3 regions of the Streptomyces sp. NPDC088553 genome follow, and region 1 is predicted to be linked to each of the others. Evidence: riboswitches for the same ligand, from Rfam matches in the RefSeq annotation. Region 1 holds a riboswitch; each other region holds the start of a gene.
What was found. A riboswitch is a leader RNA that binds a small molecule or an ion and turns the genes downstream of it on or off. The one in region 1 is predicted to bind cyclic di-AMP.

Region 1 (10,363 bases):
CCGCGCCCCGGCCCGGGGCCGTCGGGCGGGTGCTCGTGGCGACCGCGAGCGCCTCCGCGAGGCCGCCCATCTCCACGTGGACGACGACGACCGGCTTCGTGGGGGCCTGGGCGGAGGCGACGGCTTCGCGGAGGGAGGCCGCGAGGACCTCTCCGTCGCCGAACTCGGTGGCGCCGTTCTCGCCGACCCACGGGATCGCGTTCACGACGACCGCGTCGGAGGTCTCGTCCGCGAGCGCCGCCACGAGGGCGTCCCGGAAGTCCGCCGGTTCCGCCGCCGTGGTGAGGTCGAGCGGCCGCAGCGGGCGCAGCCCCTCCGTCAGGCAGGCGTCGTACGTGAGGAGGCCCAGGGACTCGGAGTTGCCGAGGATCGCGACCCGGGGCCCGGCGGGCAGCGGCTGGGCGGCGAGCAGCACTCCGGCGTCCACCAGCTCGGTGACGGTGTCGACGCGGATGACGCCGGCCTGGCGGAGCAGCGCGGAGACCGTGGCGTGCGGGATACGGGTGACGGGCACGCGGTGGCCGGGCGGCGCGCTGCCGCTGTGCCGGGCGCCCTTGACGACGACGACCGGCTTGACGGCGGCGGTGCGGCGCGCGAGCCGGGTGAACTTCCGGGGGTTGCCGATCGACTCCAGGTAGAGCAGGACGACATCGGTGCCGGGGTCGTCGTACCAGTGCTGGAGGAAGTCGTTGCCGGAGACGTCGGCGCGGTTGCCGGCCGAGATGAAGGAGGAGAGCCCGGCGCCCCGCCGGTGCAGACCGGCGAGGAGGGCGATGCCGATCGCGCCGGACTGGGTGAAGAGACCGATCCGCCCGGCGGCCGGCATCTGCGGGGCGAGGGAGGCGTTGAGCCGGACGTCGGCGGCGGTGTTGATGATCCCGAAGGCGTTCGGTCCGATGATCCGCATGCCGTACGAGCGGGCCTGCCGGACCAGCTGGCGCTGCCGCTCGCGCCCCTCGGCCCCGCTCTCGGCGTATCCGGCGGAGAGGACGACCAGGCCCTGGACGCCGTGCTCGCCGCAGTCGGCGACGACTTCCGGCACCCGTTCGGCGGGGACGGCGACGATCGCGAGGTCGACGGGGTCGCCGATGGCGGCGACGGAGGGGTGGGCGGGGACGCCGTCGAACTCGACGGGCCCGTCGTTCCCGGCGAGCGCGGCGTTGACCGCGTACACGCGTCCGGTGAACCCGGCCCCGAGGAGGTTGCGGAGGACGGTCCTGCCGACGCCGCCCGGTGCGCGCCCGGCGCCGACGACGGCCACGGACCGGGGGGTGAGGAGGCGTTGCACGGAGCGGGCCTCGGCCCGCTGCTCCCGCGCGCGCTGCACGGCGAGGGAGCGGTCGGTGGGTTCGAGGTCGAGGTGGAGCCGTACGGACCCGTCCTCGAAGCTGCGCTTCTGGGTGTAGCCCGCGTCCGTGAACACCTTGATCATCTTGGTGTTGGCGGGGAGCACCTCGGCGGCGAAGCGCCGGATGTCCCGCTCGCGCGCGACGGCCGCGATGTGTTCGAGGAGGGCGGAGGCGACGCCGCGTCCCTGATGGGCGTCCTGGACGAGGAAGGCGACCTCGGCCTCGTCGGCCGGGGCGGAGGCGGGCAGGCCCCGGTCGTTGATGCGGTCGTAGCGCACGGTGGCGATGAACTCGCCGCCCACGGTCGCCGCGAGGCCGACCCGGTCCACGAAGTCGTGGTGGGTGAAGCGGTGCACGTCCTTGGCGGACAGCCGCGGGTAGGGGGCGAAGAACCGGTAGTACTTCGACTCGTCCGAGACCTGCTCGTAGAAGCTGACGAGGCGGTCGGCGTCGTCGGCCGTGATGGGCCGGATGCGCGCGGTGCCGCCGTCGCGGAGCACCACGTCCGCTTCCCAGTGGTCGGGGTAGTCGTGCTCCGGCGGCTGGTCCGACGCGCTCTGCATGGGGTCAGCCTACGGCCGCGGCACGGTGGTGGCACGGGTCGCGCCACGGCGATGGCACCGGCCGCGACACGGCCGCGGCACCGCTCGCGCGGCGGGGGTCCGCCGTGCAAGGTAGGAGCACGCCGCGCTCGGCGAGGAAGGGCCGAACGGCGGTCCGATCCGGGCCGAAGGTCGGCGCGAGCACGCAGCATCCCGTGAGAGACTGGTCTAGACAACCCGCTTGAGACTTGAAGGGCAACACCATGGCTGAGCGCCGCGTCAACGTCGGCTGGGCCGAGGGCCTGCACGCCCGCCCCGCGTCCATCTTCGTCCGTGCCGCCACGGCTTCCGGCGTTCCGGTGACGATCGCCAAGTCCGACGGCACCCCGGTGAACGCCGCCTCCATGCTCGCCGTGCTCGGCCTGGGCGCACAGGGCGGCGAGGAGATCGTCCTCGCTTCGGAGGCCGACGGCGCCGAGGCCGCTCTGGACCGCCTGGCGAAGCTGGTCGCCGAGGGCCTGGACGAGCTCCCCGAGACCGTCTGATCCGGGTCGTCCCTCTCTGAACGACCTCTGCACGACCCCTGTACGACGAAAGGCCGTGACCGCCGGAATTCCGGCGGTCACGGCCTTTCGCTTTTCCACCGCCGCCCTTTCAGGGCAGCACGGAGCAGCAGCACCGAATTCCTATTCCATGTATACGATGCGCACGTTAATTCCGGGAACTCGCCGTGTTGACTGCGTGTTGCGAAACCCTCACACGCCCGCGGTCCGGCCGCTTGAGGCGGTGCAGCGACTGGGAGCGCTCCGCGTGCAGCGCGGTCAGCGACCGCGCCCGCTCGGCGTCACCGCGCGCCACGGCGTCCACGATCGCGCCGTGCTCGGCCCAGGCCTCCACCGGCCGCTCGGGCTGCTCGACCGCGTACATCCAGGCGATCTTGTGCCGTAGCTGGGTCAGCAGCGCCGTCAGGGCCGGGCTGCCGGAGGCCTGCGCGAGCGTCTCGTGGAACCAGCCGCCGAGTGAGCGCAGATCGTCGCCCTGGCCGCGCCTGGCCCGCTCCTGCCCCAGCCTGACCAGCCCGCGCAGCACCTTGAGGTGAGCCTCCGTGCGCCGCTGGGCGGCGCGGGCCGCCCCCAGCGGTTCGAGCAGCGCCCGCATGTCGAGCAGATCGGCGGCCTCCTGCTCGGTGGGCTCGGCGACATGCGCCCCGGCGTGGCGTCGGGAGACGACGAAGCCCTCGGACTCCAGGGTGCGCAGGGCCTCGCGGACCGGGACGCGGGAGACCCCGTACCGGCGGGCCAGTTGGTCCTCGGTCAGCCGGCTGCCCCGCTCGAAGACGCCGGAGACGATGTCGTCCCGGATCGCCGTGCATACCGAGTGCGCGGGAATGCGCATGTCCGACCTCCGCCTTTGGTCTGCGCGAGTCAATTCCGACGGCGCCTGTTCTGCGCCCGATCTGCGACTCTATTGCAGCACGCCGGAATTTCCGATGCCCCGGCGGAATATCGATGTCGCGGGACCGACGAAAAGCCCCGGCTCTGTACGAGCCGGGGCTTTTGCGATGCGGGGGGGGCGGAAGCTCCGCCCCTGCGCGAGGGGCGTCCTGGATCCGTCCTGGATCAGACGTTGACGCCGCGGGCGCGCAGGTACGCGATCGGGTTGATGTCGGAGCCGTACTCGGACGTCGTCCGCGCCTCGAAGTGGAGGTGCGGTCCGGTCGAGTTCCCGGTCGAGCCCGAGATGCCGATCCGCTGACCCGGCTCGACGCTCTGGCCGACGTAGACCCCGATGGAGGAGAGGTGACCGTACTGGGTGTACGTGCCGTCGTTCATCCGGATGACGATGTTGTTGCCGTACGCGCCGCCCCAGCCGGCCTCGACGACGGTGCCCGAGCCGACGGAGACGACGTTGCTGCCGTAGGCGGCGTGGAAGTCGATGCCGGAGTGGCTGCCGGAGGACCAGAGCGAGCCGCCGGTCTTGTAACCGGTGGACACGTACGTGCCCTCGACGGGCAGCTGGAAGGAGGCCAGGCGGCGACGCTCGGCCTCACGGGCCGCGCGCTGCTCGGCCTCGCGGATCTCCTTGGCACGGGCCTCGGCCTTGCGCTTCGCCTCGGCCTTGGCCTTCGCCTTGGCGGCGACCTCGAAGGCCTCCTGCTCCTGGGCGGCGGCCTGGGCGTCGATCCGCTCGGCGAGCGAGTCCTCGGTGATCACCTTGGTGAGACCGGTGTCCTCCAGCGAGCGGTGGTCCGTGTCGGCGGCGAGCGCCGGGGAAGCGAGGGTTCCGATGACGCCGGTGGTGGCGAGCGTCGCCGCGCCGGCGATGCCCACGCCGCGGCGCGCCATCCGGCTCGGAGCACGATGCTTCCCGGTGGCACGGGTGAACGCCATGTAGGGGCTGATCCTTTCCTTCCCTCTCGCCTACCGGGTTAGCTGACGGGTTCGGAGCAGGAAGGTCTCCTACGAGCCCCTCCGTACGAGACGAAGGCGCCCGATTCACCCCAGGGACTACGTGTGGGTCCCCGGCTCCCCAGGCTCGCGCCTGACGGGGACTCGGCGATGTCTGTCCGATGCCGCGGGTGCGGCACGTGCAACTGACGAACAGACGCACCGACGCTATGCGGATCGTCTTCCAATCACCAACCGGACACACATTTTGTAAGACATGCCACAGGGCATACAACCATCCTTGATCAAAATACGGACAAAGGGGAGGACCCCGACGAACTATGCCGTCGGGGCCCTCCTTTGCCGTGTCGGCGGCGTGAATCAGCCGGTCACGACGGTCACTTCACCGATCCCGAGCGCGCGCACCGGCTCCGCGATCTGCGCCGCGTCGCCGACGAGCACGGTGACGAGCCGGTCCACGGGGAAGGCGCTGACCACGGCCGCGGTCGCCTCGACCGTCCCGGTCTCGGCCAGCCGGGCGTACAACTGGGCCTGGTAGTCGTCCGGGAGGTGCTGCTCCACCTGGTCGGAGAGCGTCCCGGCGACGGAGGCGGCGGTCTCGTACTTGAGCGGCGCGACCCCCACCAGGTTCTGCACGGCCGTCTCCCGCTCGGCGTCGGTGAGGCCCTCCGCGGCCAGCGTCCGCAGCACCTTCCACAGGTCGTCGAGCGCCGGACCGGTGTTGGGCGTGTCGACGGAACCGCTGATGGCGAGCATCGAGGCGCCGTTCCCCCGGCCGTCCGAGCGGAGCACCTGCCCGAAGGCGCGCACGCCGTACGTGTAGCCCTTCTCCTCGCGCAGGACCCGGTCGAGCCGCGAGGTGAGGGTGCCGCCGAGGCAGTACGTGCCCAGGACCTGGGCCGGCCAGACGCTGTCGTGGCGGTCGGGTCCGACCCGGCCGATCAGCAACTGGGTCTGGACGGCGCCGGGACGGTCCACGATGACGACCCGTCCGGTGTCGTCGGCGGTGATCGGCGGCATCGGGAGCGGCTCGGCCGGCTCGCCGGTCCAGGCGCCCAGGGTCTCGGCGAGGACCTTGTCCAGGTCGACACCGGTGAGGTCGCCGACGACCACGGCGGTGGCCGTGGCGGGCCGGACGTGCGCCTCGTAGAAGGCGCGGACCGCGGCGGCGTCGATCGCCTCGACGGTCTCCTCGGTGCCCTGGCGCGGCCGGGACATCCGGGCCTCGGCCGGGAACAGCTCCTTGGAGAGCTGCTTGGCGGCGCGGCGGGACGGGTTGGCCGTCTCGTGCGGGATCTCGTCGAGGCGGTTGCGCACCAGGCGCTCGACCTCGGTCTCGAGGAACGCCGGGGCGATCAGGGCCTCGGAGACCAGACCGAGCGCCTTGGGCAGCCGGGAGACGGGAACCTCCAGGGAGACCCGTACGCCGGGGTGGTCGGCGTGCGCGTCGAGCGTGGCGCCGCAGCGCTCCAGCTCGGCCGCGAACTCCTCGGCGCTCTGCTGGTCCGTGCCCTCGAAGAGCGCGCGGGCCATGATGGTGGCGACACCGTCGAGACCGGCGGGCTCGGCGTCCAGCGGGGCCGGCAGGAAGATCTCCACGGCCACGACCTGCTGGCCGGGGCGGTGACTGGTGAGCACCGTCAGGCCGTTGTCCAGGGCGCCGCGGTCCGGGGCCGGGAAGGCCCAGGGCCGGGCGACGCCGGGCGTCGGCTGCGGGTGGAAGTCCATGCTCGTCAAAGACGCGGCGGCGTCGGTCACTGGTCCGCTCCCTCTTCCTCGTCGTCGCCGTCGGCGTTCTCGCTCTGTTCGGCCGCCAGGGGCTCGTAGACCAGCACCGCGCGGTTGTCGGGGCGCAGCGTGGCCGCGGCGACCTCCCGCACCTCGTCGGCGGTGATCGCCAGGACGCGGTCGACGGCGGTCAGCGCCAGCTGCGGGTCGCCGAACAGCACGGCGAACCGGCACAGTTCGTCGGCGCGGCCCGCGACGGTGCCGAGCCGGTCGAGCCACTCGCGCTCCAGCTGGGCCTGCGCGCGCTCCATCTCCTCGGGCGTGGGGCCCTCGGCGGCGAACCGGGCGAGCTCCTCGTCGACGGCCGCCTCGATCTGCGGGACCTCGACCCCGCCGGAGGTCTTGACGTCCAGCCAGCCGAGCGAGGGCGCGCCGGCGAGCCGCAGCATGCCGAAGCCGGCGGCGACGGCCGTACGGTCGCGGCGGACCAGGCGGTTGTGCAGCCGGGAGGACTCACCGCCGCCGAGGACCGTCAGGGCCAGGTCGGCGGCGTCGCACGCGCGCGTGCCGTCGTGCGGCAGCCGGTAGGCGGCCATCAGCGCGCGGGCCGGGACCTCCTCCTCGACGACCTCGCGCAGCTGCTCGCCGATGATCTCGGGCAGGTCGCCGGAGCGCGGTGCGGGCTTGCCGTCGTGGCCGGGGATGGAGCCGAAGTACTTCTCGACCCAGGCGAGCGTCTGCTCCGGGTCGATGTCGCCGACGACCGACAGCACGGCGTTGTTCGGGGCGTAGTACGTGCGGAAGAAGTTCCGCGCGTCCTCCAGGGTGGCCGCGTCCAGGTCGGCCATCGACCCGATCGGCGTGTGGTGGTACGGGTGCCCCTCCGGGTAGGCCAGGGCGGTCAGCTTCTCGAAGGCCGTTCCGTACGGCACGTTGTCGTAGCGCTGGCGGCGCTCGTTCTTGACGACGTCCCGCTGGTTCTCCATGGACTCGTCGTCCAGGGCGGCGAGCAGCGAGCCCATGCGGTCGGCCTCCAGCCAGAGCGCGAGCTCCAGCTGGTGCGTGGGCATGGTCTCGAAGTAGTTGGTGCGCTCGAAGCTCGTCGTGCCGTTGAGCGAGCCGCCCGCGCCCTGCACGAGCTCGAAGTGGCCGTTGCCGTGGACCTGCTTCGAGCCCTGGAACATCAGGTGCTCGAAGAGGTGGGCGAGGCCCGTGCGGCCCGGGACCTCGTGCCGCGAGCCGACGTCGTACCAGAGGCAGACCGCGGCGACCGGGGTCAGGTGGTCCTCCGAGAGCACCACGCGCAGGCCGTTCGCCAACCGGTGCTCGGTCGCTGTCAGGCCGCCGGAGCCGGCCTCGGCCGTGGCCGTGTGACCCATGGGCATGTACGTCCCTTCGATCGCGATGTGAAAAAGTCCTGCCACTGTATGCAAGCGCGCCGACACCTGGCGAAGTTCCCGCCCCCCGGAGATGTCCCTCTTCCGGGTCGCGGTCGGCGTTGTCGGTGGCACGGTCCACAATGGTCCGCGTCAGATCAACCTTGTTGGTGAAGGAGCCGCAGCCGCGATGGCCCGCCGCAGCACGAAGACACCGCCGCCGGACGACGCGTTCGAGGAGCGAATCCTCGACATCGACGTTGTCGACGAGATGCAGGGCTCCTTCCTCGAGTACGCGTACTCGGTGATCTACTCGCGTGCCCTCCCGGACGCCCGTGACGGCATGAAGCCCGTCCAACGACGCATCGTTTTCCAGATGAACGAGATGGGGCTCCGGCCGGACCGGGGCTTCGTCAAGTGCGCCCGCGTCGTCGGCGAGGTGATGGGCAAGCTCCACCCGCACGGCGACGCGTCGATCTACGACGCCATGGTCCGCATGGCGCAGCCCTTCTCCATGCGTCTCCCCCTGGTCGACGGCCACGGCAACTTCGGTTCCCTGGGCAACGACGACCCGCCCGCCGCCATGCGGTACACCGAGTCCCGGATGGCCCCGGCCGCGCTGCTCATGACCGAGTCCATCGACGAGGACACGGTCGACTTCTCGCCGAACTACGACGGCCAGGAGCAGGAGCCGGTGGCACTGCCCGCCGCCTACCCGAACCTGCTGGTCAACGGCGCGTCGGGCATCGCGGTCGGCATGGCGACCAACATGCCCCCGCACAACCTCGGCGAGGTGATCGCGGCCGCCCGCCACCTGATCCGCCACCCGGGCGCCGACCTCGAGACGCTGATGCGTTTCGTGCCCGGCCCCGACCTGCCGACCGGCGGCCGGATCGTCGGTCTGTCCGGCATCAAGGACGCGTACGAGTCGGGCCGCGGCTCGTTCAAGATCCGCGCCACGACGAGCGTGGAGACGGTGACGGCGCGCCGCAAGGGCATCGTCGTGACCGAGCTGCCGTTCACGGTCGGCCCCGAGAAGGTCATCTCCAAGATCAAGGACCTGGTCGGTTCCAAGAAGCTCCAGGGCATCGCGGACGTCAAGGACCTGACCGACCGCAACCACGGCCTGCGCCTGGTCATCGAGATCAAGAACGGCTTCGTGCCCGAGGCCGTCCTGGAGCAGCTCTACAAGCTGACGCCGATGGAGGAGTCCTTCGGCATCAACAACGTGGCGCTGGTGGACGGCCAGCCGCTGACGCTCGGCCTCAAGGAGCTCCTGGAGGTCTACCTCGACCACCGCTTCGAGGTCGTCCGGCGCCGCTCCGAGTTCCGCCGCACCAAGAAGCGGGACCGGCTCCACCTGGTGGAGGGCCTGCTCGTCGCCCTGCTCGACATCGACGAGGTCATCCGGCTGATCCGGGAGAGCGAGAACTCGGCGCAGGCCAAGGAGCGCCTGATCGAGCGCTTCTCGCTCAGCGAGATCCAGACGCAGTACATCCTGGACACCCCGCTGCGCCGCCTCACCAAGTTCGACCGGATCGAGCTGGAGACCGAGCAGGACCGGCTCAACGGCGAGATCGACGAGCTGACCGGGATCCTCGACTCCGACGCGGAGCTCCGCAAGCTGGTCTCGGCGGAACTGGCCGCGGTCGCGAAGAAGTTCGCCACGGACCGGCGCACGGTCCTGCTGGAGTCGGCGGGCGCGCCCGTCGCGGCCGTCTCCCTGGAGGTCGCGGACGACCCGTGCCGTGTGCTGCTCTCCTCGACGGGACTGCTCGCCCGTACGGCGACGGCGGAGCTGCCCCCGGTGGACCCGGACGCCACCCGCGTCAAGCACGACGTGATTCTGTCGTCGGTGGCCGCCACCCAGCGCGGTGACATCGGCGCGGTGACCTCGGCCGGCCGGCTGCTCCGGATCGCGGTGATCGACCTGCCGCAGCTCCCGGACACCGCGTCCGCGCCGAACCTGTCGGGCGGCGCCCCGCTGTCCGAGTTCCTGTCGCTCGAAGCGGACGAGACCGTGGTCTGCCTGACCACGCTCGACGAGGGCTCGCCGGGGCTCGCCCTGGGCACGCTCCAGGGCGTGGTGAAGCGCGTGGTCCCGGACTATCCGGCGAACAAGGACGAGCTGGAGGTCATCACCCTCAAGGAGGGCGACCGGATCGTCGGCGCGACCGAGCTGCGGACGGGCGAGGAGGACCTGGTCTTCATCACCTCCGACGCCCAGCTCCTGCGCTACCCGGCCGCGCAGGTACGGCCCCAGGGCCGGCCGGCGGGCGGCATGGCGGGCATCAAGCTGACGGACGGCGCCGACGTGATCTCGTTCACGGCGGTCGACCCGGCGGCGGAGGCCGTCGTCTTCACCGTCGCGGGCTCCACGGGCACGCTCGACTCCTCGGCGGGTACGTCGGCGAAGGTGACGCCCTTCGACCAGTACCCGCGCAAGGGCCGCGCGACGGGCGGCGTCCGCTGCCAGCGCTTCCTGAAGGGCGAGGACGTCCTGATCCTGGCCTGGGCGGGTACGACCCCGGCCCGCGCAGCCCAGAAGTCGGGCGCCCCGGTGGAACTCCCGGAGGTCGACCCCCGCCGCGACGGCTCGGGCACCCCGCTGGCCCACCCGGTGGACGTGGTGGCGAGCCCGGCCGTCTAGCCGGGCCGACCGGAGGCGTCCTACGGCGCCTCCGGCTCCTCCCCCGTCCGCTGCACGTACCGCAGGACGCCCCACATGCTGTGCTCGTCGGGGGCGTCCTGCGGCCCGTTCTGCTCGCACTCCGCGAGTTCCTTGCGCAGACCGGACGCGTCGACGCCGGAGCCGATCAGAACGAGCTGGGTGAGCCGCTCCTCGCCCCCGGGCCATCGCTCGGGGTAGAAGCGCAGGAACCGGCCGACCGCGTGCACGACGTAGCGGTTGTCCGGGTCGGCGGCGCCGAAGTCGACGAAGCCCTTGATCCGGTAGAGCC
Region 2 (10,363 bases), on a different contig from region 1:
GGACGGCGTGCCGCTGGGGCAGCCGGGGCTCGCGCTCGCCGCGAAGCTCGGCGGCCGGGCGCGCGCGGCGGGCCTCGACGTGGTGCTCCCGGCGGAGCGGGGCATCGGCTACGACCTGCTCGCCCTCGCGGTCCGCGCGGAGGCGGAGGGCGTGGACCCGGAGGCGGCGCTGCGCGCGGCGGCCCGGACGTACCGGGAGGCGATCCGCGCGGCGGAGGGTGTGAAGGCGTAGCCGTTCGCGGCCGGCTCGGTCTCGGGCTTGGCTCAGGCTCGGGCGACGGCGGCGGGCGTCACGGCTCGCGCGGTACCCGGGCGCCCGGGTTGTGCCACAGCGGGGGCGGCGGGCCCAGGAGGCGTTCCGCCGCGGTGTTCGGGCGGGCGGTGAAGCGGCCCACGGGCTGCAGGGTGTCGTGGTGGATCCGGTACGGGTCGGTGCCCAGCTCCACCAGCGCCTCCGCGACCTCGGTGAGGAAGCCGGGCGGGCCGGCGAGGTACACGTCGTGCGAGGGCCAGTGGACGCAGGCCCGCAGTGCCTGGAGGAGCCGTTCGGTCGCCTGGTCCTTGCGGTGGCCGGGGGCCGAGGTGATGTAGGTGACGCTGAGTCCGCTGAGACGTTTCTTCAGTCGCTCCGCGTCCCACCGGCCGTACAGATGTTCCTTCGCGCGCGCCACCATGAACAGCCGGCCCTTCAGCTCCGGCTCGGCCTCCGCCGCCTCGGAGAGGAGCGCCTTCACCGGCGCCCAGCCCGTACCCGCGGATATATAGGTACGGAGTCCGCCCGGCTCCGTGCACGCGGTGAGGCCGCCGCCGGGCGCGCTCAGCCGCAGCGTCTCGCCCGGGCCCGTCTCGTCGACGAGGGCCGTGCTCATCGCGCCGCCCGGGATCCGGCTCACATGGAGCTCGACCGTGCCGTCGGGGCGGGGCGCGTCCGCGAGGGAGTACGTGCGCCAGACGCGCGGGACGCGCAGCGAGCTGACGCTGACGTACTGCCCGGGGAGGAAGGGGAAGGGCTGCCGTGGCCGCAGGGTGAGCACGGCCAGGTCCTCGCCGTACCGCTCGTGCCGGACGACGCCCGCGTCCCACCAGGCCGGCTCCCCGGCCCCGGCCGCCTCCTCGGCGCCCGCCAGCATCAGATCGGCGACGTGCCCGTACGCCTCGGTCCAGGCCTTCTCGGCCTGCAGGCTCCAGGCGGCCCCGGCGGCGTGCGCGAAGGCGGCGAGCAGGCTCGACCCGACGGCGGCGTACAGCGCGGGGGAGGCGAGGAACTTGCGGTGGTCGCGGCCCAGCTGCCCCAGGTACGCGGCGAGCCCCGGGGACTCCAGATGGGTCACCACATGGGTGAGCGCGGCGAAGAGCCGGTCCCGCTGGGGCTGCATGTCCGCGGGGAACAGCTCGCGCATGGCCGGGTTGTTCCAGAAAAGATGCGAGTAGAAGAAGGTGACGGCGTGTTCGGCCCGTCGCTCGACGACCGCGAACGTGGTTCTGAGCATCTGAGGATCCACCGACAAGAATCTAGGGCACCACCCCCTTCTTGATCACAGGATCCGACAGACCTCACCTTCCGGACCGCCCTGTACGGTCGGGGAGTGAGCACCACCCCCGGAACCGGTCCCGCCTCCTGCCCCGCGTCGCCCCCCGCGCCCGAGCTCTTCACCTGGGAGTTCGCGAGCGATCCCTATCCCGCGTACGCCTGGCTCCGCGAGCACACGCCCGTGCACCGGACGACGCTGCCCAGCGGGGTCGAGGCCTGGCTGGTGACGCGGTACGGGGACGCCCGGCAGGCCCTCGCCGACCAGCGGCTCTCCAAGAACCCCGCGCACCACGACGAGTCCCCGCACGCCAAGGGGAAGACGGGCATCCCGGGCGAGCGCAAGGCCGAGCTGATGACGCATCTGCTCAACATCGACCCGCCGGACCACACCCGGCTGCGGCGGCTCGTCTCGAAGGCCTTCACCCCGCGCCGGGTCGCCGAGTTCACCCCCCGCGTGCAGGAGCTGACCGACCGGCTCATCGACGCCTTCGTGGAGAAGGGGAGCGCCGACCTCATCCACGAGTTCGCCTTCCCGCTCCCCATCTACGCGATCTGCGACCTGCTCGGCGTGCCCGAGGAGGACCAGGACGACTTCCGCGACTGGGCCGGAATGATGATCCGGCACGGCGGCGGCCCGCGCGGCGGGGTCGCGCGGTCGGTGAAGAAGATGCGCGGCTATCTCGCCGAGCTGATTCACCGGAAGCGGGAAGGCTTGCGGCAAGAAGGGGCGGACGACCTCATCTCGGGGCTCATCAAGGCCTCCGACCACGGCGAGCACCTCACCGAGAACGAGGCCGCCGCCATGGCCTTCATCCTCCTCTTCGCCGGCTTCGAGACGACCGTCAACCTCATCGGCAACGGCATGTACCAGCTCCTGCGCCACCCCGCGCAGCGCGAGCTGCTCCAGACGTCGATCGCGGCGGGGGAGACCGGGCTCCTGGAGACCGGGATCGAGGAGCTGCTGCGGTACGACGGGCCGGTGGAGATGGCCACCTGGCGGTACGCGACCGAGCCGCTCAGCATCGGCGGGCAGGACATCCCGGCGGGCGACCCCGTCCTCGTGGTGCTCGCCGCCGCGGACCGGGACCCGGACCGGTTCGACGGGCCGGACACGCTGGACCTCTCCCGGCGCGACAACCAGCACCTCGGGTACGGGCACGGCATCCACTACTGCCTCGGCGCGCCGCTCGCGCGGCTGGAGGGACAGACCGCGCTCGCCACCCTGCTGACTCGGCTTCCGGACCTGCGACTTGCCGCCGATCCCGAGGAACTGCGCTGGCGCGGAGGGCTCATCATGCGCGGATTGCGCACGCTTCCGGTGGAGTTCTCCCCTTCCGCACGACCTCCACGAAGTGACGGTTCATCAGAACTGTGATCTTCGCGTGATCGCGGGTGCATCGACTTGTGATGAGCGTTCGAATACGGCTACCTTCCCCGTCAGCCCGGTTCGTCAACGTCGTTGAGTAATTCAGCCACGTTCGGCAACTCGGGCCGTCCACACAGTCGTCACGCGAAAGGCGCCCCTATGCGTTCCGGGAACGGACGTCACCGTCGCCCCCGTCAGGCCCCCGCCATCGTCGTCGCCGCGGGCGTGACCGGCTCCGCCATGGCGCTCCCGCTGCTCGCCACCGGGTCCGCCTCCGCCGCCGACGCCGCCACCTGGGACCGGGTCGCCGAGTGCGAGTCCGGCGGCCAGTGGAGCGCCAACTTCGGCAACGGCATGTACGGCGGACTCCAGTTCACCCAGGACAGCTGGGAGCGGAACGGCGGTCTGGCGTACGCGCCCAGCCCCGACCTGGCCAGCCGCGCCCAGCAGATCGCGGTGGCCGAGAAGGCCCTTGCCAAGGGCTCCACCGAGTGGGCCACCTGCGCGCCGATCGCCGGCCTGACGAACGACGGCACGTCGCCCGGCGTGGACCCCGGACCCGCGAGCGTCCCCAAGGCCCCCACGGGGCCGGTTCCCGAGTCGAACTGGACCACCGGCCTCCCCGGGGCCTCGGAGGGGTCCCCGGAGAAGGCCGAGGCGTCCGCGGACGCGAAGAAGGCCACGGGGACGGCTTCGCCCACCGCACCCGCCGCGCCCGTCTCGCCGACCGCTCCCGTCACGCCGACCACCCCGGCGAGCCCCTCCGTGTCGACGGACCCGAGCCACCCGACCGTGCCCACCACACCGGGCGCGCCCGATGAGTCCCTTACGCCGGTTACGCCCGGTACGCCCACCGCGCCGGGGGCCACCGCGCCCGGCGGGCCGACGGATGACGTGTCGTCGGCCACTCCCGGAACCGGGAAGCACCGGGGCGACGCCGCCCCGGAGGAAACCGGCAACCCGGACAGTTCTGTCGATTCGGGTAGACATGCTTCATCGGGTAACAAGCTGACCGAAAGCCCTCTGAAGGGGTCCCCGGCTGACGCCTCGAAGGAATCGGACGCAACGGACAGTCAGGGCAAGTCGGGCGCCTACCTCGTACAGCCGGGCGACAATCTGTCCGACATCGCCCAGGAGAACGAACTCCCCGGCGGCTGGACGGCCCTCTATGACGCCAACAGGCAGACGGTGGGCCTCGATCCGGACCTCATCCTCCCTGGTCAGGCTCTCGACCTGACGACGGGTTCGACCGCGTCGGCGGAGTGATTCGGGGGCGTATGTCCGGTTCTGGGCAAGTGAGACATGGGTCTCTTCGCCCCAACTGGCGTGTCACGCCCGCAAACTTCGCTTCCGTCACCTCTCACCTGCATAAACACCCCCCACCGGAAGGCAAGTAGGGGCGTTATTTCCGCAATACGCCTCTTTGAACTTCCGGTGGGTCTGTGTCTACGGTCGTCACCGCTCGCCACCGCGGGCCCCGTCGACCGAAACGCCGAATCCTGCCGTCGGCCGATGGGAACAGTCGTCGCGCAAGCGCCGAAGGCAGGAGTGGGGGACCCAAGGTAAGTGCCGGTCCCGGCCGTTGAGACAGACGGCCGGCGAACGGCTTGGGGTGAAGCCGCGTGCTAGGACACGCGGCCGGGCAACTTTCCGGCCCGAACCCGACAGCTCACCTCACAGGCGTCGGTGAGGAGAATCTCCATGCTGTTTTCCGGTAAGGGCAAACACCGCCGTCCCTCCAAGGCCACCCAGGTCGTCACGCTCGTCGGCGTCACCGGTGTCGCCGTCGCCGCCCCGCTGATGACCGCGGGCACCGCCTCGGCCGCCACGGTCTCCGAGTGGGACACCGTCGCCGCGTGCGAGTCCGGTGGCAACTGGTCCATCAACACGGGCAACGGCTACTACGGCGGCCTGCAGTTCTCCGCCTCCACCTGGGCCGCGTACGGCGGCACCGCCTACGCCTCGACCGCCAACCAGGCGTCGAAGTCCCAGCAGATCGCCATCGCCGAGAAGGTCCTCGCGGGCCAGGGCAAGGGCGCCTGGCCGTCCTGCGGCGTGGGTCTCTCCAGCGCCTCGCCGAACACCGGCGCCGCCGAGAGCGCGCCGCAGCAGAGCACCCAGCAGCCGAAGCAGGAGCGGAAGGCCGAGCAGCCGACCACCCGCAGCGAGCAGCGCCAGGCCCCGAAGAAGGCCACGCAGCAGCAGGCCGCTCCGCAGGCCGCCGCGAAGAAGACCGTCACCACCCCGACCGGCAAGAAGGTCAAGAAGGGTGACGGCGAGTACAAGGTCGCGGCCGGCGACACCCTCAGCAAGATCGCCCAGGCGCACGGCGTCAAGGGCGGCTGGGCCAAGCTCTTCGAGCTGAACAAGGACGTCGTCGAGAACGCCGACCTGATCTACCCGGGCCAGCAGCTTCACCTGAAGTGAGCCCGGCGGCCCGCGTGAGTCCGGCGGCTCACGCGGCCCCTCCGACCCTCCCGCGGTGACCACCCCGGCCCGACGCGCCCATCCCCCGTGCGCGTCGGGCCGGGGTTCCCCCGTTTCCGGAGGCGTACGGAGGGACCGGCAGCGGTACCAGGAGGAGGGCTCGCGGGAGAACCGGGCGGCCCGCCCCGGTTACCGGCCGGTAGTTCTGGGGCCCTTCGTCCCGACATGCATGCCCTTGGGTCCTTTTTCGTCCCAGGGGGCGGGCGCCCGGCTGGCCGGAGCCCCCGAGCCGGTTAGGCTCTTGTCGCAAGGCCAAGCGACCCTGCACCGACCTTGCGTCACATCCAGCGTCACATCCCAAAAAGGAGATGCTCGTGCCGTCCATCGACGTCGTCGTAGCCCGGGAAATCCTGGACTCCCGAGGCAACCCCACGGTCGAGGTCGAGGTCGGCCTCGACGACGGCAGCACCGGTCGTGCTGCTGTTCCGTCCGGCGCCTCCACCGGTGCGTTCGAGGCCATCGAGCTTCGCGACGGTGACCCGAACCGCTACCTGGGCAAGGGTGTCGAGAAGGCCGTCCTCGCCGTCATCGAGCAGATCGGCCCGGAGCTCGTCGGCTACGACGCCACCGAGCAGCGCCTGATCGACCAGGCCATGTTCGACCTGGACGCCACCGAGAACAAGGGCTCCCTCGGCGCCAACGCCATCCTCGGCGTCTCCCTCGCCGTCGCGCACGCCGCGTCCGAGGCCTCGGACCTCCCGCTCTTCCGTTACCTCGGCGGCCCGAACGCGCACCTGCTGCCCGTTCCGATGATGAACATCCTCAACGGTGGGTCGCACGCCGACTCCAACGTCGACATCCAGGAGTTCATGATCGCCCCGATCGGCGCGGAGTCCTTCTCCGAGGCCCTCCGCTGGGGCGCCGAGATCTACCACACCCTCAAGGCCGTCCTGAAGCGCAAGGGCCTCTCCACCGGCCTCGGCGACGAGGGCGGCTTCGCGCCGAACCTCGAGTCGAACCGCGCCGCCCTCGACCTCATCGTCGAGGCCATCAAGGAGGCCGGCTACACCCCGGGCTCCGACGTCGCGCTCGCGCTCGACGTGGCCGCGTCCGAGTTCTACAAGGACGGCAAGTACGAGTTCGAGGGCAAGTCCCGCTCGGCCGCCGAGATGACCGAGTACTACGAGGAGCTCGTCTCCGCGTACCCGATGGTCTCCATCGAGGACCCGCTGTACGAGGACGACTGGGCCGGCTGGAAGGTCCTCACCGACAAGCTGGGCACCAAGGTCCAGATCGTCGGCGACGACCTCTTCGTCACCAACCCGGAGCGCCTGGCCCGCGGCATCGAGGAGGGCACCGCGAACGCCCTCCTGGTCAAGGTCAACCAGATCGGCTCGCTGACCGAGACCCTCGACGCCGTCGAGCTCGCCCAGCGCAACGGCTTCAAGTGCATGATGTCCCACCGCTCCGGCGAGACCGAGGACGTCACCATCGCCGACCTCGCGGTCGCCGTGAACTGCGGCCAGATCAAGACCGGCGCCCCGGCCCGCTCGGACCGCGTCGCCAAGTACAACCAGCTGCTGCGCATCGAGGAGATCCTCGACGACGCCGCGGTCTACGCCGGCCGCAGCGCCTTCCCGCGCTTCAAGGGCTGATCACCCCGCCAGGCTGATCGACGGCTGAGCCCCTCCGCAGGGCGGCTTCCGTACGTCCCCGTACTCGGTCCCGTACCGTGTGCGGGGACGTCCGCGTGAACAGGGGAGGCGACACGACATGGCCGCGAAGGACCGGGACCGGTTCTCCACCGCGACCCGGATCAGACTGCTCGGCGAGCAGACCGCCGCCCGTGTCTACCGCTCCCAGACCCGCCGCCAGGCCCGCCGCTCCCGGCTCACCGGCCGCGCGGCCTTCCTCGCCCTGGTCGTCTGCTCCCTCGTCGTGGCCCTCGCCTACCCGATGCGGAGCTACGTCTCCCAGCAGGGCGAGATCGCCGAGCAGGAGCGCAGGGCCGCCGACGCCGCCCGCCGGGTCGAGGAACTCAGGGACGAGAAGGCCCGCCTCCAGGACCCGGCCTACGTCCGCCGCCTCGCCCGCGAGCACCTCCACTACGTGCTGCCCGGCGAGACCGGCTTCACCGTGAACGACCCCGCCGCGGAGCAACGGCCCCGCGGCGACCAGGGCGCGGCGGACCGCCCCTGGTACGACAACCTCTGGGACGGCGTCGACCGCGCCGACCGCCCCTGACCCCTCCTCCGCACCAGACGAGCAAGGCAACCGAGAGAAACATGGAAACGCCCCCTCCGCAGACCGAACGCACCGAGCCCACCGAGCGGGACATCGCCGCCTTCGAGCTCCAGCTCGGCCGGCCGCCCCGCGGCCTGCGCGCCATCGCGCACCGCTGCCCGTGCGGCAACCCGGACGTCGTCGAGACCGCGCCCCGGCTCCCCGACGGCACGCCGTTCCCGACCACGTACTACCTGACCTGCCCCAGGGCCGCCTCGGCCATCGGGACCCTGGAGGCCAACGGGGTCATGAAGGAGATGCAGGCCCGGCTCGCCACCGACCCGGAGCTCGCCGCCGCCTACCGGGCCGCGCACGAGGACTACATCGCGCGCCGTGACGCCATCGAGGTCCTGGAGGGCTTCCCGAGCGCCGGCGGCATGCCGGACCGCGTGAAGTGCCTGCACGTCCTCGTCGGCCACTCGCTTGCCGCCGGACCGGGCGTGAACCCGTTCGGCGACGAGGCGCTCGCGATGCTGCCGGAGTGGTGGGCGAAGGGCGCCTGCGTCACGCCGTGCGCGGACAAGGACGAGGAGAAGAAGGAGGGGGCGGAGTGACCCGGGTCGCCGGAATCGACTGCGGTACGAACTCCATCCGCCTCCTCGTCGCCGACGTCCACCCCGAGACCGGTGACCTGATCGAGCTGGACCGGCGGATGACGATCGTCCGGCTCGGGCAGGGCGTCGACAAGACCGGCCGGCTCGCCCCCGAGGCCCTGGAGCGGACCTTCGCCGCCTGCCGCGCGTACGCCGAGGTCATCAAGGAGCTGGGCGCCGAGAAGGTCCGCTTCGTCGCCACCTCCGCCTCCCGCGACGCCGAGAACCGCGCGGACTTCGTGAACGGGGTCGTGGAGATCCTCGGCGTCGAACCCGAGGTGATCACCGGCGACCAGGAGGCCGCGTTCTCCTTCACCGGCGCCACCGGCGAGCTGCACGGCGACGACCGCCGGCTGGTCGTGGACATCGGCGGGGGCTCGACCGAGTTCGTCGTCGGCAACCGGCACGTCGAGGCGGCCCGCTCCGTCGACATCGGCTGCGTCCGGCTCACCGAGCGGCACGTCCGGCACGACCCGCCGACCGCCGAGGAGGCCGACGCGATCCGCGCCGACGTCCGGGCCGCGCTCGACCTGGCGGCCGAGACCGTCCCGATCGACACCGCCGAGACCCTCGTCGGCCTCGCCGGCTCGGTCACCACGGTCGCCGCCATCGCCCTCGGGCTCCCGGAGTACGACTCCGAGAAGATCCACCACGCCCGGATCTCCGCCGCCCAGGTCGCCGAGGTCACCGAACGGCTGCTCGCCTCCACGCACGCCGAGCGGGCCGCGATCCCCGTCATCCACCCCGGCCGGGTCGACGTGATCATCGCCGGCGCACTCGTCCTGAGGGAGATCGTCGAGCGGGTCGGAGCCCACGAGGTCGTCGTCAGCGAGCACGACATCCTCGATGGGATCGCCCTATCCGTCGCATAGCAGGCACCTATCGACGCCCCCCGGCGACATGTCGTCGGGAAAGTTCGTGAAGTTCTTCACAAGGAAAAGGGCCCTGATGGCGTCCGAGGGGGGTCTTTGGGTCCTTCGGGTGGCGTCTCAGGGCCCTTTCGCAGGCGTGGGGGCCGATTCGCTCGATGTTTCCATCGCGTGAACGGGCCCCGTGGTTCAGCGTTAACGGGGGCTCTCCAGGCCAGTTCACAAGGGGTGAACAACGTTCGCCCGCGCACCCCGGTTCCTTTGCAGCACCATGACATGGATCACGTGGGCGGCGGAGTGTAGCAGAGGTGTCCCGAGACCTTGTGAAGGGGCGCACGAGCACCCCCCTCAGGAGGGGTGGATACTCGATCTCATGAGCACCACGGAGCGTCCCAGGATCCTCGTAGTAGGCGGCGGGTACGTAGGCCTGTACGCAGCTCGGCGCATCCTCAAGAAGATGCGCTACGCGGAGGCGACCGTCACGGTCGTCGACCCGCGGTCGTACATGACCTACCAGCCCTTCCTCCCCGAAGCCGCCGCCGGCAGCATCTCGCCGCGCCACGTCGTCGTCCCGCTGCGACGCGTCGTGCGCGGAGCCGAGGTGCTCACCGGTCGGGTCACCACCATCGACCAGGACCGCAAGGTCGCCACGATCGCGCCGCTCGTCGGCGAGGCGTACGAGCTGCCTTTCGACTACCTCGTCATCGCGATGGGCGCCGTCTCCCGTACCTTCCCGATCCCCGGCCTCGCCGAGCAGGGCATCGGCATGAAGGGCATCGAGGAGGCCATCGGCCTGCGCAACCACGTCCTCGAGCAGCTCGACAAGGCTGACTCGACCACCGACGAGGAGGTCCGCCGCAAGGCGCTGACCTTCGTCTTCGTGGGCGGCGGCTTCGCCGGCGCGGAGACCATCGGCGAGGTCGAGGACCTGGCCCGCGACGCCGCGAAGTACTACCAGAACGTGTCGCGCGAGGACATGCGCTTCGTCCTGGTCGACGCGGCGGACAAGATCCTCCCCGAGGTGGGCCCCAAGCTCGGCCAGTACGGCAAGGAGCACCTGGAGAGCCGCGGGATCGAGATCTACCTCGAGACCTCCATGGACTCCTGCGTCGACGGCCACGTCGTGCTGAAGAACGGCCTTGAGGTCGACTCCAACACGATCGTGTGGACCGCCGGCGTGAAGCCGAACCCGGCGCTCTCCCGCTTCGGTCTGCCGCTCGGCCCCCGCGGCCACGTGGACTGCAACGAGAAGCTCCAGATCAACGGCCTCGACTACGCGTGGGCCGCGGGCGAC
Region 3 (10,363 bases), on a different contig from region 1:
TGGCCTTGGGGTGGTCCCGGGTGGGCCGGCCCGGATCGTTCTCCGGGACCAGGACCATGGTCACGCCGTCCCGCCCGGGGTGGAGGGAGACCGAAAGCCACTGACTCCGCTCGGGGCGGGCCAGGAAACGCACCGGGTCACCGGAGAGCATCGCGGCGCGGAGCTGCTCCTCGTGGAACGGGAGACCGAACCAGGGCAAGGCCTCCCACAGGGGCCTTCCCGCCAGGGCCGCGCGGGGACGGCCGAGCAGCCGCTCGGTGCGCTCGTTGACGTAGGTGACGCGTCCGAGGCGGTCGATCGCCAGGATCGCCCGCGGAAGCCGGTCCGTGGCGTCGGAGCCGATCAGACCCGTACCGAGGTCGACGAGGGTGCAGGTCAGCCGCAGACCGGTGCTGACGCCGCCGATGCCGAGACGGGGCGCCGCTTCTCCCCCTGCAACCGCGCCCGCTCCTCCCGCACCCGTGCTCGTCGCCGCGCCCGGTGAGGTCTTACGCGCCCGCGTGGAGAGCTCGAGCAGGTGCAGGCCTCCGTCCGGGCCCTTCAGCCGGATCCGGCGCACCACGGGTCGCCCGTCCGGCCCCGTCGCCTGCCGGGCCGCCGCCCACAGCGCGTACCCGTCCTCCGGCTCCAGGAGCGAGGTGAGGACGTCGATCGGGCACGGCGAGGGCACGTCGGCGCCGAGGATCGCCAGGAGGCCGGCGTCCAGCGTGACCATGCCGGTGTCGAGGTCCCAGTCGAACGAACCGAAGCGGACCGGCGGCGCGCCCGAGGTGGAGAGCTGTACGCACACCGGGTCGCCGGGCCATTCGAGGGTCGTCCCCTGGCGGGCCAGCTCGGCGAGGGCCTCGCCGAGCTGCAGACCGCCCCGCATCATCCGGTTCCGGTCGCGGGTGTCCACCGGGACCCCGGGCGTCGGCGCCCGCAGCGCCACGAGGACGCCGTACCGTTCCCGACCGGCGACGACCGGCGTGTACAGCGAGGCGAAGGGGAACGGCAGGCTGGCCACCAGCTGCGGAAACCGCCGCATCGCCTCCTCGACGTCATGGAGGTGGACGGCCTGTCCGGAGCGATGGACCTCGGCGATCGGGAAGGGCCGGTTCGTGTGCATGCGGAACCATGGGCGGAACAAGGGACCCGGCAGCCCCACCAGGGCCGCCATCCGCAACAGTCCGGGTGTTCCGGAGCGCAGGTACACCCCGCCGGCGTAGCCTCCGACCTCGTCGACCGCCCGCAGCGCCGCCTCGGCGAGCGTCCAGGTCAGAGCGCCGGAAAGGGGCCCGTCGGCAGCTCCTTTCCCGGACGGACGCCCGCTACTGCCCGCCGGGCCGGGGGCGGTCGTGCCGTGCGAGGTCACACAGCCAGGATGCGCCTCACCGGAAAGGCACCGCATCCCGGACCCCTTCCCTGCCGGGTCCGGACAGGAGGGGTGTTGACCACACGCGTCCGCGCCGTCACACTCGGTCGTCGACCGGCGCCGCAGGGCGCGCTACACCACCTCATGACCAGGGGGCAGGATGACGGGCCGGGTTCTTCCGTACGAGGTGCAGGGCGAGGGTCCGAGGCGGGCCCTCGTGCTCCACAACTGGTTCGGCGACCGCACCAGTTTCGCCCCGCTGCGGGCCCATCTGAACGACGCCTCGGGCTCCTACGCCTTCGTCGACTGCCGCGGCTACGGCGAGGCGCTCGACCACGCGGGCGCGTACACGATGGAGGAGGTCGCGGCCGACGCGTTCGCGGTCGCGGACGACCTCGGCTGGGACTCCTTCTCCGTCGTCGGGCACTCGATGGGCGGCAAGGCCGCGCAGCTGATGCTCCTCGACGCCCCCGACCGCGTCCGTTCGATCATCGGCATCTCGCCCGTCTCCGCGGCCGGCTTCCCCATGGACGGCGAGACCTGGGACCTCTTCGCCGGCGCCGCCGAGAAGGCGGCCAACCGGCGCGCGATCATCGACAACACCACCGGCGGCCGGTACGACGACGCCTGGCTGAGCACCCTCGTCGAGCGCTCCGTGCAACGCTCCTCGGCCACGGCCTTCCGGGCCTACCTGGACTCCTGGTCGCGCACGGACTTCCACGAGCGCGTCCGCGACAACCCGGCCCCCGTGCTGCTCGTCGTCGGCGCCCACGACCCGGCGCTCGGCGCCGAGGCGATGGAGGCGACCTGGCTGCGCTGGTACCCCAACGCGCGTCTGGAGGTCCTCAAGGACGCCGGCCACTACGCGCCCGAGGAGACCCCGCAGGCGCTCGCCGAGGCCATCGAGGCCTTTCTCGCCGCCTGACGGAACCTTCCGGGGCGTCACCGGGGACTTCGGTCCCGGGTGACACCCCCCGGCCGCCGGGCACCCGACCCGTGAAGGGCGCGTGCGCTGCGCGCACCGGCCGGAGGAGCGGAAGGGCGGGAGAGGGATGGCGGAGCGGGGCGCGAGCGGGGCGGGGACGGCGGCGGGGACGGCCGCGGGGTGGCCGCAGGGACGGTCGCGGCGAGAACCTTCACGGTCAGGTTCAGGGTGAGGGTGAGGGTCACGTTCGGGATGAGAGTCAGGGCACGCAGGGTGCCCGAACCCCGGCCGTGGCCCGGAGCCCGGGTGACGGCGGCCAGGGCGGCCGGGGCGGCCGGGGCCAGGACAGGGAACGGGTACTGGTCGGGGTCGGCGGCTCCGACTCCGCGCTGCGGGCCGTGGAGGCCCCGGCGCGCGAGGCCAGGCTGCGCGGTACCGGTCTGAGCGTCGTCCACGCCTTCATCTGGCCGCCGCTCAAGGTGCCCCTCGGCCCTTCCCCGTACGGCCCGCCTGACGGAGGCCTCCGTCAGCAGCCCAGGACATCGTCGACACGGCCGTGGCCCGGGGCCGTACGACCGCCCCTGACATCGATGTCGCCGGGAGATCGTGGTCGGCGAACCGCTCACCGTCCTGGCCACCCGCTCGCGGTCGGCCGCGCTCGTGGTCGTCGGCAGCCGGGGCATGGGTGCCTTCACCGGGCTGCTGCTCGGCTCGGTCGCGCCGTCCATCTCGCGGCGCACGCCGCGTGCCCCCGTCCTCGGCGTACGCGGCCGTGAGCGGGCCCGTTCTGCCGGCGGTCGACGGCTCCGTGGACTCCCGCGCCGCTGTGGACTTCGCCTGCGCGGAGGCGGCCGCCCGCGGCGCGGAGCTGCGCGTGGTGCACGCGTGGACGCCGGCGACGGGACCGGCGGATCTCACGCCGCTCTTCCTCCAGCATGCGGAGTGCCCGGTCGCGGTGGTGCGCGGGGAGGCCGTGGAACGGCCGGGCTGACGGCGCGGCCGCCGTCGCCGGCTCGGCGTCGACTTCGGCATCGGCATCGGCATGGGCGTCGGTACCGGCATGGGCGTCGGCGTCGGCGTCGGCGTCGAGGAATCTCATCCGAACGTCGAAGAGGGCGACGACTTTCGAGGACAGCGGTGCGGCCCCTCGACACCGGATCATCGTGCTCACGACCTCACGGGGCGGGTCCCGCACCGACCCGCCCACGACCAGCAGGAGCACGTTCGATGGGCCTCGCGCAGACGCAGCACCGCTTCCTCGTCCGGCAGAAGGTGACGCCCATGGCCAACCGCTACCTCGTGCACACCGCGGGAGCGGACGGCGAGGAGGGCGAACTCGTCGCCTTCGCCCATCAGAAGAGATTGGCCTTCAAGGAGCACGTCACCTTCTACACCGACGAGTCCCGGCGCCAGGTCCTCTTCACCTTCAAGGCCCGCCAGGTCGTCGACCTCGGCGCGACCTACGACGTCCACGGAGCGTCCGGAACCCGGCTGGGCAGCTTCCGGAAGAACTTCGGCGCCTCCCTGCTGCGCAGCACCTGGCACCTGAGCCGAGAGGGCGCCGAGGGGGAGACGACCGGGCAGGAGCGGAGCGAGGGCCTCGCGCTGCTGCGGCGTGCCTGGGAGTTCCTCCCCTACGCCGACCTGCTTCCCTTCGTCGTGCCCTACCACTTCGACTTCACCGAGTCGGGCCGCTCGGTGATGTCCGTGGAGAAGCTCTTCGGTCTCCGCGACCGGTACGTGCTCGACATAGCGGACCCGGAGCTCGACCGGCGGCTCGCGATAGCCCAGGCGGTGGCCCTCGACGCCCTCCAGTCCCGCTGACGGCCGGCTCACCCGCCCGCCGGGGAAGGGGCGTCTTACCCTGGAGGGACGGGCAGGGGACGGAGCACGGCGTTCCTTCCCGAGCCCGGAGCCGTGCAGGCGGAAGGACGGCGGGCCATGTTCTTCAGTGATCGCACCGACGCCGGTCGGCAGCTGGCCGCCCGGCTCGACCACCTCAAGGGCCATGACGTCGTGGTGCTCGGTCTGCCGCGGGGTGGGGTGCCGGTGGCGGCAGAGGTGGCCGACGCCCTCGATGCCCCGCTCGACATCTGTCTGGTGCGGAAGCTGGGGGTGCCCCAGCAGCCGGAGCTGGCGATGGGCGCGCTCGGCGAGGGTGGCGTACGGGTGGTGAACGAGCGGGTGCTCCACGAGGCCGGGGTCGGGGCGCGTGAACTGGCCGCGGTCGAGGAGCGCGAGCACGCCGAGCTCGATCTGCGGGCCCGCCGCTATCGGGGCAGCAGGCCTTCCGTTCCCCTGGGAGGCCGAACGGTCCTGGTCGTGGACGACGGTCTCGCCACGGGCGCCACGGCGCTGGCGGCCTGCCGGGTGGTACGGGCCCGGGGCGCCGCCCGGATCATCCTCGCGGTGCCGGTGGCGCCCCGCGGATGGACGGCCCGGCTCGGGGGTGAGGCCGACGAGACGGTGAGCGTGCACGCGCCGGAGATCTTCTACGCGATCGGACAGTTCTACCAGGACTTCACGCAGACCCCGGACGCGGAGGTCATCGCCTGTCTCGACCGGATCCGCGCCGCGCACGGACCGGTCGTCCAGGACGCGGACGTACGGATCCCCGTCGCCGACGGTGTCACGCTCGCCGGACGACTCGCGGTGCCCGAGGGCGCGACCGGCATCGTCCTGTTCGCCCACGGCAGCGGGAGCAGCCGCCACAGTCCCCGCAATCGGGCGGTGGCGGGGGCGCTCAACCGGGCGGGACTCGGAACGCTGCTGTTCGACCTGCTCACCGAGGCCGAGGCGGTCGACCGGGCGCATGTCTTCGACACCCCGCTGCTCGCCGGCAGGCTCGCCCGCGCCACGGAGTGGCTCGCCGGGCGGCCGGAGAGCGACGGTCTCCCGCTGGGCTACTTCGGGGCCAGTACGGGAGCGGCCGCCGGGCTGTGGGCGGCGGGCGACCCCGAGTCCTCCGTGGCCGCCGTCGTCTCACGCGGTGGCCGGCCGGACCTCGCGGCCGACCACCTGGCGCGGGTGAAGGCCCCGACGCTGCTCGTGGTCGGAGGCAGGGACGCGCTGGTCCTGGACCTCAACCGGCGGGCCGAGTCGCTGCTGCGCTGCGAGAGCCGGCTGGAGGTCGTGGAGGGCGCCACGCACCTCTTCGAGGAGCCGGGTGCCCTGGAGGAGGTGGCGGAGCTCGCCACCTCCTGGTTCACCGGGCACTTCCGGGATCAGTAGGCGCCGTTGACGTTGTCGATGGAGCCGTAGCGGTCGGCCGCGTAGTTGCAGGCGGCGGTGATGTTGGCGACCGGGTCGAACAGGTCCATCGACGTGCCGGGCACGTGATAGGCCAGGAAGGTCGGCTCGATGACCTGGAGCAGCCCCTTGGAGGGCGTGCCGGCCACGGCGTTCGAGTCCCAGAGGTTGATGGCCTGGGGGTTGCCGGAGGACTCCCGCATGATGTTGCGGTGGATCCCCTCGTACGAGCCGGGGATGCCGCGCTGGGCCATGATGTCCAGCGACTCGCGGATCCAGCCGTCGAGGTTGTTCGCGTACTGGGTGGCGGCGACGGGCACGGCCTGGACCGGAGCGGCGGCGGCCGCGGGAGCGGCGGCCGAGGCACCGGTGGTGGCGACGGCCGGGGTGGCGCTCCGGCGCTCGGAGCGGCTCGCCCGTTCGGTCGTGGCGGTCTTCTTCGCCTTCGTGGGAGCCGCGGCCTTCGCGGGAGCGGCGACCTTCACGGAACCCGGACGAAGCGTCAGTTCGAGGCCCGGGTGAATAAGTGACGGATTGTCACCCACGACGCTCTTGTTGGCGCGGTAAAGACCCTTCCAGCCGCCCTGAATTCCCTTCTTCTGGGCGATCAGAGAAAGCGAGTCGCCACTGACGACCGTGTAGGTGCGCGCGGCGGCGGGAGCGGCGGGAGCCTTCGCGGCGGCCTTCGTGGCGACCGGGGCGGCGGGGGCGGTGATGGTTTTGGCGGCGGTTTCCGGAGCTCCGGAGACAGGCGCGGCGCCGGCCACAGCCGGGGCGATGAGCGGGAGGGCGAGAGCGGCTCCGCCCGTGCCGACGAGCGCGAGTCCACGCGAGACGGGGCGGCGGCGGGGGCGGCGGTGCTTACCGTGAGCAGGCATGACGGGATTCCTCTCCGGCGCCTTCGGGGTGAGCTGTCGGGTTCGGACTGGAGATGTCCGGCCGCGCGCACGCGGCTTCACCCCGAGCCGTTCCGGAATCCGGGCCGGCGTATTCGTGGGTCCCCCGCTCCTGCCGTCGGGTGAAAGGGAGGTATTTCGAACGGTGGCAGGATTCGGCGATCCGCTCGAATGGAGGTGACCGTAGGCCAGTAATGCGACCGAGAACAAGAGGATCTGGGTCCAGGGGTCGGTGAAAGGATCACCGAATTCATGGAATTCAAGATCGAGGGCGACTCCCGCGCATCGAACTTCCTTGTCCCGCACGGCCTGCGCGGATTCCGATCACCGGGGAGTCTTCTGGAAAGTGAGTCGCATCACCAGGTGCTCAATGTCCGAATATGCACGTTAATTCTGTTAATGGGGTAGTGGGCGATAAGGCCCCGTTCGGCCGCGTGGGCACTCAAGGGCATAAGTCGCAAAACCGACATTCCTCGTGAAAGATGGAGTCACCCCGACCGAGGAGCCGCCCGGATGTCGCCCTCCGCCTCCCTGCTCACCCCCGAGACCCTCGACCGTGAGGCCGCCGCCCTCTACGAGAGCGCCACCTGGCAGCGGATCGTCACGGACTGGACCGAGCCGCCGGTGTCCGCGCCCGCCGTGGAGAGCTGGCGTGACCTGCTCACCGTGCCGGTGGAGCGGCTCGTCGCCGACGCGCTCGCAGCGCTGCCGCCGTCCCCTCCCGCCGAGCATCGGCTCCCCGGCCGGATCGGGGCCGTCCTGCCCGACCGGCTGCACGCCTGGCGCCGTGTCGGCCGGCCAGAGCTGCGCCCCTCGGTCCACCTCGGCTACGCGCGCCTCGTGCTGACGGAGTGGGGCTGGCAGAACGCCCCGTACAAGCTGCGAGACCGCCGCGGGGCCCGGTGTGTCTGCGGTGCCCTCCTCGCCGCGCACCGTCTCGGCTTCGGCAGCGCGGCCACGATGAACGAGGCGGCAGCCTGGATCATGGCCGAGCTCCGGTCGCGGGGGTGGCACGAGCTGATCGGGCCGTGGAACCGTGCCCCGGGCCGTACGGCCGCCGAGGCGGTGGCCCTTCTCGACGCGACGATCCACCGCGCGGCGCACGCCGGACGCTGACGGCCCTGACGCCCCATGCCTGATGGCCTGTCCGCAGGTGCGGGGCGGCGCCGAAGCGGCCGCCGCCCCGCATCCGGGGGCGGGATCAGCCGGTGATGCTCGGAGCTCCGGTCTCGATGTGACCGGTGTACCGGCGCGACCAGGTCCCGTCGATGTCGGCCAGAACGGTGAAGTCGTACCAGCCGTTGTTGTAGGCGACCGCGTTGAAGAAGTCCTCCCGTGTGGAGTTGGCCGGGACCGTGTAGGTCCAGGGGCCGTCGGTGCGGTAGGCGTTCGAGCGGATCGTGAAGGTCACCGGTCCGGCCGAGGTGTTGCTCAGCTTGAACCACAGGGCCGTCCGGCCCGTCCCCGCCTCGGTCGCGAACCGGGAGGTCACCTCGATGGCCTTGCCGGCCTTGGAGGCGTCCCCGATGAACCGGCGCAGGAAGCGGTTGGGGCCCATCATCGAGATGTCGTACTTGCCGGACCCCGATCCCAGGCCGATGTTGAAGTAGTCGGTGGCCGTGCCGCCCGGGTCGACGGTGTACTGCCAGGCGGCCGTGTCGCGGTGCTGGTGCGGGTGGATCGAGAAGTGGGCCGCCCGCTTGGCCTCGGTGCCCTGGTTCGTCATCGAGAACCAGGCGAGGATCTTGCCCGCGGCCCCGAACTCGAAGCGGTCGAGATTGCCGTTCACCTGGTACGGCAGGGCGCGGGCCGGCCGGGTGCCGGGCTCCTGTGCGGGCTGGGCGTTGTTCTGGGGCGCCGGGTTCGGCAGCGGACCGCAGGTCGCCTGGCCGATGACCTTAGCCGTGGAGGGAAGGCCGGCCGGTACGCCGTACACCGGATGGGCGAAGTCGAAGACGCCGGTCAGATCGCCCGTCACCTTCCGTCGCCAGGCACTGATGTTGGGGCAGGTGGCCGGGGTGCCGAGGGCGGTCGTCCAGGTCTCCATGAAGCGCAGCACCGAGGTGTGGTCGAAGACCTCCGAGCTGACCCAGCCGCCCCGGGTCCACGGGGACATGACAATCATGGGGACCCGGAAGCCCAGGCCGATCGGTACGCCGTCGAGGTACTCGCCCGGGGTGCCCGGGGGAGCGACCGGCGGCGGCACGTGGTCGAAGAAGCCGTCGTTCTCGTCGTAGTTGAGGAACAGCACCGTCGAGTCGAACACATCGGCGTCGGCGGCGAGCGCGCGGTAGACGAGGTCGACGAAGTGCGCGCCGTCCCCGGGCGGTGCGTAGGGGTGCTCCGAGAACGCCTCGCTCGCGACCACCCACGACACCTGGGGCAGGGTGCCCGCGACGACGTCGGCGCGGATCGCGGCGGCGATGTCGTCCGGGGTCGAGCCGGTCACCTTGGGGACCGAGCCCATGCCGCGGTCGTACAGCGGGTCTCCGGGCCGAGCGTCGGTGAACTTCTTGAAGTACGCGAGACCGTTGTCGCCGTAGTTGTCCTGGGCGTTCTGGTAGACCTTCCAGCTCACCCCGGCCCGCTGGAGTGCCTCGGCGTACGTCTCCCAGGTGAGTCCCGACTCGTCGCCGCCGTCCTTGCTGGAGCCGTCGATCTTCCCGCTCCACAGGAAGGTGCGGTTGGGGCCGGTGGCGCTCAGCGCCGAGCAGAAGTACGCGTCGCAGATCGTGTAGTGGTCGGCGAGCGCGTGGTGGAAGGGGATGTCCTCGCGGTCGAGGTGGCCGAGCGTCCGGGTGTTGCCCACGCCGGTGACCCAGTTGTCGAGGCGGCCCTTGTTCCAGGCGGCGTGCTGCGAGGTCCAGCTGTGCGGCAGGTCGCCGTTGCACTGGGCGAGGGTCTCGCCGTCCACACCGCCGGCGGGCGGGGTGTCGCTGAGCTTCCAGGGGTACTGGCGGCCGCCCCAGTTGGGCTGGTTGAACGTGCCCCAGCCGCCGGGGATGTTGCCCGCGGCGCGGTCGCCGAAGCCCCGTACACCGCGCAGGGTGCCGAAGTAGTGGTCGAAGCTGCGGTTCTCCTGCATGAGGATCACCACGTGCCGGACGTCGGTGAGGGTGCCGGTGGCCCCCCTGGCGGCGGCGGAGGCCCGGGCCGTCGGCAGCGCCGCGCCCGCCACGAGCCCCGCGCCGATGCCGACGAATCCTCTGCGGCTGATGGGAATCATGCTCCGCCTCTCCTGTCACGGTGTGCCCCGGCGGCACGTCGGAGACATGATGAGGGAGGGGAGCTTAAAGGTATACAGCCGTGCGGTAATTAGTGGATTAACAGCCCGGGGCGCCCTGGATCCAAGGGATATAGGGCTGTGGATTGGTCCAACTGCATACCAATGGCGTCCGAAGGTTCAGACGGCGAGGACCTTCACCCCGGCCTCGGTGAGCTGGGCGACCGCCTCCGCGTCGATGCCCGTGTCGGTCACGAGCAGATCGATCCGGTCCAGACCACAGATCCGCGCGAAGGCCCGGCGGCCCATCTTCGAGGAGTCGGTCACCACGACGACCCGGCTCGCCCGCTCCGCGAAGAGTCGGCTGATGCTCGCCTCGTCCTCCTGGTGCGCCATCACCCCCAGCCCGGCGTCGACCCCGTCGACCCCGAGCACCACCACGTCGAGCACGACCTCGTTGAGCACCCCGACCGTCAGGGGGCCCACCAGTTCATACGTCTGGGGGCGTGCGACGCCGCCGGTGGTGACGATCTTGATCTGCGGGCGCACGGCGAGCTCACCGGCGATGTTGAGCGCGTTGGTGACCACGGTCAGGGCGGGTCCGGAGTTCGCCGTTCCCGCCGTCCCGGCCGTCCCCGCGGTGTCGGCCCGGCCGCTCGCGAACCGCAGGGCGAGGGCGCGCGCCACCTCCGTCGTGGTCGTACCGCCGTTGAGTC

Region 2: it holds a riboswitch for cyclic di-AMP, as region 1 does, so the genes downstream of both, ACIP8Z_RS34550 (transglycosylase family protein) here and ACIP8Z_RS36565 (M23 family metallopeptidase) in region 1, are expected to answer to the same signal.
Region 3: it holds a riboswitch for cyclic di-AMP, as region 1 does, so the genes downstream of both, ACIP8Z_RS06590 (transglycosylase SLT domain-containing protein) here and ACIP8Z_RS36565 (M23 family metallopeptidase) in region 1, are expected to answer to the same signal.

Annotation. Positions count from the first base shown of each region.
Region 1 covers NZ_JBIVMG010000016.1:144,019-154,381, reverse strand. The annotation lists gene ACIP8Z_RS36580 (GNAT family N-acetyltransferase) at 1-1,912, opposite strand, end outside; gene ACIP8Z_RS36575 (HPr family phosphocarrier protein) at 2,155-2,436, shown strand; gene ACIP8Z_RS36570 (GntR family transcriptional regulator) at 2,603-3,286, opposite strand; gene ACIP8Z_RS36565 (M23 family metallopeptidase) at 3,511-4,281, opposite strand; cyclic di-AMP (ydaO/yuaA leader) riboswitch at 4,294-4,459, opposite strand; gene ACIP8Z_RS36560 (M16 family metallopeptidase) at 4,660-6,027, opposite strand; gene ACIP8Z_RS36555 (M16 family metallopeptidase) at 6,054-7,412, opposite strand; gene ACIP8Z_RS36550 (DNA topoisomerase (ATP-hydrolyzing) subunit A) at 7,594-10,053, shown strand; gene ACIP8Z_RS36545 (CobW family GTP-binding protein) at 10,074-10,363, opposite strand, start outside.
Region 2 covers NZ_JBIVMG010000014.1:54,265-64,627, reverse strand. The annotation lists gene ACIP8Z_RS34570 (nucleoside triphosphate pyrophosphohydrolase) at 1-232, shown strand, start outside; gene ACIP8Z_RS34565 (globin domain-containing protein) at 291-1,490, opposite strand; gene ACIP8Z_RS34560 (cytochrome P450) at 1,587-2,906, shown strand; gene ACIP8Z_RS34555 (transglycosylase family protein) at 3,057-4,163, shown strand; cyclic di-AMP (ydaO/yuaA leader) riboswitch at 4,422-4,595, shown strand; gene ACIP8Z_RS34550 (transglycosylase family protein) at 4,599-5,324, shown strand; gene eno (phosphopyruvate hydratase) at 5,693-6,979, shown strand; gene ACIP8Z_RS34540 (septum formation initiator family protein) at 7,098-7,568, shown strand; gene ACIP8Z_RS34535 (DUF501 domain-containing protein) at 7,610-8,161, shown strand; gene ACIP8Z_RS34530 (exopolyphosphatase) at 8,158-9,072, shown strand; gene ACIP8Z_RS34525 (NAD(P)/FAD-dependent oxidoreductase) at 9,443-10,363, shown strand, end outside.
Region 3 covers NZ_JBIVMG010000002.1:310,577-320,939, reverse strand. The annotation lists gene ACIP8Z_RS06620 (SpoIIE family protein phosphatase) at 1-1,354, opposite strand, end outside; gene ACIP8Z_RS06615 (alpha/beta fold hydrolase) at 1,515-2,279, shown strand; partial or broken gene ACIP8Z_RS06610 (universal stress protein) at 2,886-2,984, shown strand; gene ACIP8Z_RS06605 (universal stress protein) at 3,052-3,270, shown strand; gene ACIP8Z_RS06600 (hypothetical protein) at 3,507-4,103, shown strand; gene ACIP8Z_RS06595 (phosphoribosyltransferase family protein) at 4,221-5,510, shown strand; gene ACIP8Z_RS06590 (transglycosylase SLT domain-containing protein) at 5,504-6,406, opposite strand; cyclic di-AMP (ydaO/yuaA leader) riboswitch at 6,412-6,595, opposite strand; gene ACIP8Z_RS06585 (hypothetical protein) at 6,938-7,540, shown strand; gene ACIP8Z_RS06580 (phosphocholine-specific phospholipase C) at 7,626-9,650, opposite strand; gene ACIP8Z_RS06575 (DeoR/GlpR family DNA-binding transcription regulator) at 9,828-10,363, opposite strand, start outside.